Mumia flava: one gene and its partner. The protein of the gene in region 1 interacts with the protein of each later gene in a pairwise test. Links are inferred from orthologs where the notes say so. Each region holds a gene or a part of one and is shown on either strand. Other genes may lie near its edges. The genes, in order: CLV56_RS08905 and dnaA.

The links.
Region 2: the proteins of CLV56_RS08905 (region 1) and dnaA interact in binary tests that used the Escherichia coli proteins (3 or more experiments, as listed by UniProt). The link is inferred for Mumia flava from one-to-one orthologs.

What each region holds. Positions count from the first base shown.
Region 1 is NZ_PGEZ01000001.1:1,881,188-1,884,478, reverse strand. The notes cover bases 282-3,058. They hold CLV56_RS08905 (HU family DNA-binding protein), read left to right. Parts: upstream 282-1,422; coding sequence 1,423-1,695; downstream 1,696-3,058. Other genes in these bases: CLV56_RS08895 (rhodanese-like domain-containing protein), read right to left, coding at 2,688-3,014; CLV56_RS08900 (Fpg/Nei family DNA glycosylase), read left to right, coding at 1,787-2,677; aat (leucyl/phenylalanyl-tRNA--protein transferase), read left to right, coding at 611-1,282; CLV56_RS08915 (EcsC family protein), read right to left, coding at 282-532. Outside these bases: more of CLV56_RS08915, read right to left, coding at 1-281; CLV56_RS20990 (hypothetical protein), read left to right, coding at 3,123-3,291.
Region 2 is NZ_PGEZ01000001.1:1,980,869-1,983,692, reverse strand. It holds dnaA (chromosomal replication initiator protein DnaA), read left to right. Parts: upstream 1-558; coding sequence 559-2,091; downstream 2,092-2,824. Other genes in the region: dnaN (DNA polymerase III subunit beta), read left to right, coding at 2,535-2,824; rpmH (50S ribosomal protein L34), read right to left, coding at 1-93. UniProt on the Escherichia coli protein: Plays an essential in the initiation and regulation of chromosomal replication. Binds in an ATP-dependent fashion to the origin of replication (oriC) to initiate formation of the DNA replication initiation complex once per cell cycle.

The DNA of each region.
Region 1 (3,291 bases):
ACAGCGCCTGCGTGACCTCCCGGGCGACCTTCTCGTCGAGCGCCGGGTCGTGCACCGGGGAGGTCGCGAGCCCCATCGGGGTCGACGGCAGCGCGCCCGAGCGGACCATCTTCTCCACCTGGTCGCGCCCGAGCAGCGTCGCCATGACCGCGTTGCGGACGCGGGGGTCGGACAGGTCGTAGCCCCGCAGGTACGCGATCCCGGCCGCCAGGTGGCACTGCAGCAGCGCGAGGCCGGCGACGTTCGCGGGGATGGTCACCGCCATCGCGTACGCGCCGCCGAGGTTCGTCACGAACCCCTGGGCGCCGGCGTAGCGGACGTGGTTCGCGACCATCACGTCGATGGCCGCCTCGACGTCGCCACCGGCCAGCGCCAGGCGCTCGTCGGCCGTCTGCCAGACGGCCCGCCACGGGCCGACTCCGTCGATCGCGCGGTCGAGCAGCACGCGGATGTAGCCGGACGTGGCTTTCGGGCCCGCGGCCATCGCCACCCGTGGCGCGACGAACTTCGCCGCCGACTTCGCGATCCCCACGGCCACCTCCTGCGTCCACCGCCATCCTAGGCGGCAGCCGCAGCGCCACGCCGGTCGCCGCTGGCTAGAGTCGCAGTCGTGACACCCGTGCCGCTCGGACCGACGCGCTGGGACTTCTCTCCCGACGAGTGGCCGGACGACGACTTCGTGGGGATCGGGGCGGACCTCGAGCCGACCACGCTGGTCCACGCCTATCGTTCCGCGCTGTTCCCGATGCCGACCGAGCCAGGGGGGCCGATGGGGTGGTGGTCGCCGCTGGAGCGCGGGGTCCTGCGTCCTGACGACCTCCGCGTGTCGCGCTCGCTGCGGAAGTCGGCGCGCCGTTTCACGATCACCGTCGACACCGCCTTCGCGGAGGTGGTCGAGGCCTGCGCGGACCCCCGTCGCGAGGGGGGCTGGATCGACGACGCGATCGCCTCCGCGTACGGCCGGCTGCACGAGCTCGGGTGGGCCCACTCGATCGAGGCCCGCACGGCTGACGGCGCTCTGGCAGGCGGGTTGTACGGCGTGGCGATCGGCGGTCTCTTCGCAGGTGAGAGCATGTTTCACCGGGTCACCGACGCGTCCAAGGCGGCTCTGGTCGGACTGGTCGAGCTGATCGCCGCCGACGGCGCCGGGCCGCGTCTGATCGACACCCAGTGGCGGACCGACCACCTGGCTTCGTTGGGGGTCCAGGCGTGGTCGCGCGACGCGTACCTGGCGGTCCTCCCACAGGTGCTCGACACACCGCTCCCGGCCCCGTGGCGTTGACTTCAGCCGAAGGTGTTCTACTGTCTCAGCGAGGCGCCACACCGGCGTGGAGGCCGGAAATACGGGGGATTCCGCCCCTGGCTTCCTATGCTGGTGGTGCGCCAGACAGAACTGACCACCATCGGAGTCGGAGGATTCCCGTGAACCGAACTGAACTCGTAGCCGCGATCGCCGAGCGCGCGGGCACCACCAAGGCCGACGCCGACTCGGTCCTCAGCGCCCTCGGAGACACCCTGATCGACGCCGCCGGCAAGGGCGAGAAGGTCCAGATCCCTGGCCTCCTGACCGTCGAGCGGGTCGAGCGTGCGGCGCGCACCGGGCGCAACCCCGCGACCGGCGAGACCCTGGAGATCCCCGCCGGATTCGGCGTGAAGGTCACCGCGGGCAGCAAGCTCAAGAACGCCGTCAAGTAACGGCCGACGAGCCTCGAGAAGGACCCCGATCGCTGCGGCGACGGGGTCCTTCTCCGTTCCGTGGACCGGGGTTCTGCGGCACACTGGTGAGGTGCCCGAGCTTCCCGAGGTGGCCTCCCTGGTCGCCGACCTGCGGACCCGGCTGGGGGTCGACGGTGCCGAACCGCGTGCGATCGTCTCCGTCCTCCCGGTCAACGTGAGCGTGCTCAAGACGTACGACCCGCCGCCGCAGTCGCTCGCCGGGCTCGTGGTCGACGACGTGAGCAGGCACGGGAAGTTCATCGACATCGAGGCCGGCGGACTGCACCTGGTGATCCACCTCGCCCGGGCCGGCTGGCTGCGCTGGAAGGACAGCCAACCCACGGCACCGCCGCGGATGGGCGGCGCGAAGAACCCGCTCGCGCTCCGGGTCGTGCTGGACGACGGCGCGGGGTTCGACCTCACCGAGGCCGGGACGAAGAAGGGTCTGGCCGTCTCGGTGGTCCGCGATCCGCAGGAGGTGCCCGGGATCGCGCGGCTGGGTCCCGACCCGCTCGCCGACGACTTCACGCCGGAGGTGCTCGAGCAGATCCTCGCCGCGGCCGGACGGAGCCAGATCAAGGGCGTGCTGCGCGACCAGTCCCAGGTCGCCGGGATCGGCAACGCCTACTCCGACGAGATCCTGCACGCCGCGACGATGTCTCCGTTCACGCCCGCGAGCAGCGTGCTGGCGTCCCCCGAGATGCTCGCCGTCCTCTACGACGCGATCGGCTCGACGCTGCGCGACGCGCTCGCGCGCTCCGCGGGGCTGGCGGCCTCGGAGCTCAAGGCGGAGAAGAAGTCGGGTCTGCGGGTGCACGGCCGCACGGGCGAGACGTGCGACGTCTGCGGTGACACGATCCGCGAGGTGTCGTTCGCGGACTCGTCGCTGCAGTACTGCCCGACCTGCCAGACCGGCGGGAAACCCCTCGCCGACCGCAGGATGTCGAAGCTGCTGCGCTGAGACCGGCGGGTCAGGCCTGGGGCCGGACCAGGTCGCGGCCCGCGGCCGTCCAGGCGTCGACGCCGCCGGCGAGGTTGACCGCGTCCACGCCGTTGCGCTGGAGGTAGGCGGTGGCCTGGGCGGACCGGCCGCCCAGGTGGCAGTACACGAGAACCTGGGCGTTGCCGGAGACCTCGGCGACGCGGCCCGGAAGGGTCCCGAGGGGGATGTGGACGGCACCGGCGATGTGGCCGGTCGACCACTCGTCGGGTTCGCGGACGTCGAGCACGACGAGATCGGCGGGCAGCGGGTCGGGAACGCCGTCGACGGTCACAGTGGGAACGGACACCTCGTACATGCCTCCATCGTGCCAGCCGCGTCGAGGGCCCGGCGGACGGGTGACACGCCGCCGACGTGCAGGTTCGTTACGCTGAGGCTGCCGCCGTCGGCCGAGCGAGGAGGACCCATGGCGCAAGGCCATCCAGGCCCGTACGGGTCGGACCCCGGCGTTCCGCACCCCGGCGGAGCCCCGGCGAGCTGGAACGCCGACCCGTCCCGGCCCGAGCCGACGCAGGCCTGGTCGATGCCTCCGGTCCCGCCCGAGCCGCGGACCGACGATCGCGCGCAGACCTCCC
Region 2 (2,824 bases), 99 kb from region 1 along the record:
GATGGCGCGACCGGCGCGGGTCCGCATGCGAAGACGGAACCCGTGCTTGCGCGCACGACGGCGGTTGTTCGGCTGGAAGGTGCGCTTGGTCACCGGAATGCTCCCTGCTCGTTGAATCTGGCCACGACACAGCGCAGCCGCTAGTCCGGACGGACGATCGTGCTTCGACGGCCACCGCCCGCCGACGTGCGCGCGCGAAGGGCGCTTCGGCGCACGCAGGCATGCGGCAGTTGTCGACGAACTCGACCTCACCACGGTACGTGGTCGTTCCCAGGACGGTCAAACCACGCCCCACCTGGGCTTGCCCCACGTGACGCGGCGCACCCGAGCGTACCCCCGGGTGGCGAGCCTGTGAGTGCCTGTGGACAATCGGTTGCCGGGGTTCCGTGGTGCTGTTAGCGTCCCGACAAGACGCGGTTATCCACAGGGACAAAACGGGCGGGCGAGCGATCACACGCCTGTGATTCCGGAGTATTCGTGCCAGAAAGACGAGTCTCCACGACCTGTGGAAAACGATGTGGACTCGGGAAACAACCACAACGCGAGGACGGGGCCTGAATGGACGACAGCGAGACGCAGCCGGAGGCGCAACCCGTCGACACCGCCGCTCTGCGAAGCCGGTGGGAGGCCATCACCGACGTCCTCCCGGTGACCACCCGGGCGTGGGTCGCCAGCTCCGTGCCGCTCGCCCTGCACGACAACACCCTGCTCGTTGCCGTGCCCAACGACTTCACCCGGACCCAGATGGAGGTACGGCTGCGGTCGCAGCTCGAGGAGGCGCTCTCCCAGTCGTTCGACCGGCCGATCCGGATCGCGGTCACCGTCGACCCGGACGCCCTGCCCGCGTCCCGGACGCCGACGCCCGGGTCGGAATTGTCGACAAGTCCCCATTCCTACGAGCCGGAGCCCGCTCCCGAGCCGACTCCGCCCGAGGCGGACGAGCCGACCCACAGCGCGCGCGACCGGCGGCCCGCCGGCGACGAGACCTCGCCGCAGGCCGCCTTCGTCCCGACCCGCCCGACGAACCGTCCGGCGCAGGCGAACGGCGCAGACACCCGGCTCAACCCTCGGTACCACTTCGAGAACTTCGTCATCGGCTCCTCCAACCGGTTCGCGCACGCGGCCGCGGTCGCGGTCGCCGAGGCGCCCGGCAAGGCCTACAACCCGTTGATGATCTACGGCGAGTCGGGCCTCGGCAAGACGCACCTCCTGCACGCGATCGGGCACTACGTGCGCAGCCTCTACGCGAACGCCCGGGTCCGCTACGTGAGCACCGAAGAGTTCACGAACGACTTCATCAACGCGATCCGCGACGACCGGATGCCCGCGCTGCAACGCCGGTACCGCGACACCGATGTCCTCCTGATCGACGACATCCAGTTCCTCGAGGGCAAGATCCAGACCCAGGAGGAGTTCTTCCACACCTTCAACACGCTGCACGGCTCGAACAAGCAGATCGTCATCACCTCGGACCGACCGCCCCGGGGCCTCGAGTCGCTCGAGGACCGGCTGCGCAGCCGGTTCGAGTGGGGACTCACCACCGACGTGCAGCCGCCCGACCTCGAGACCCGGATCGCCATCCTGAGCAAGAAGGCGGAGATCGAGAAGCTGGTCGTGCCGCCCGAGGTCCTCGAATTCATCGCCAGCCGGATCCAGACGAACATCCGCGAGCTCGAGGGCGCTCTGATCCGAGCGACGGCGTTCGCGAGCCTCAACCACCAGCCCGTCGACCTCTCGCTCGCCGAGATCGTCCTGAAGGACCTCATCCCCGAGGGGGGCGAGCCGGAGATCACCGCCGGCCTCATCATCGCGCAGACCGCGAACTACCTCGAGTACTCCATCGAGGAGATCTGCGGGGCCAGCCGCTCGCGCGGCCTCGTCCAGGCGCGCCAGATCGCGATGTACCTGTGCCGTGAGCTCACCGACCTCTCGCTGCCGAAGATCGGCCAGCACTTCGGCGGTCGCGACCACACGACCGTCATGTACGCCGAGCGGAAGATCCGCACGCTGATGGGCGAGCGTCGGACGGTCTTCAACCATGTCACCGAGCTCACCAACCGGATCAAGCAGCAGGCGCGCCAGGCCGGCTGAGGTCTCGAGCCACCCGCAACCGCGGATTCTTGTGTTCCCACACTTGGGGAAACTCCTGGGGAAAACACGGGATCCGGGTGGACGACCCACCCGGTCACCGGTGGACGGGTTGGGGAGGACGCCCGCTCCGTCCACCGCCGTCCCCCACCGAGCGCCGTCCGTCCCCCAGCTCGTCCACGAGGGCAAAGAGTGCCTGACCAGCGCCGACGAAGGTTCTCCACAGTTTCGACAGTGGCGAAGACGATGATGAGAACAACAAGATCTCTCCCGTACGACGAAGTCCTCCACAGCTCCGACCTGGGGATGAAGGACCAGATGTCCCTGAGTGGTCGGGTGCCGGTCGGGCGTGGCAGGATTCCCAACAACGTGTCGTTCCGCCCGCACAGCGTCGTGGCGACCCGACCCGCTCGGCCTGTCCAGACCCAGACCCGGAGGCTCTCCGCGTGAAGTTCCGCATCGATCGCGACGCGCTGGCGGACGCCGTCGCATGGACGGCGCGCAGCCTGCCCGTCCGACCCCCGAGCGTCCCGGTGCTGGCCGGTCTCATGGTCGAGAGCACCGACGGCGGGATCGCCCTGTCGGGGTTCGACTACGAGACCTCGGCCAGGACGACCGTCGACGCCGACGTCGCCGACGAAGGTCGCGTCCTCGTGTCGGGTCGGCTGCTGGCCGACATCTGCAAGTCCCTCCCGTCCCGGCCGGTCGACGTCGTCCTGGACGGCCCGAAGGTGTC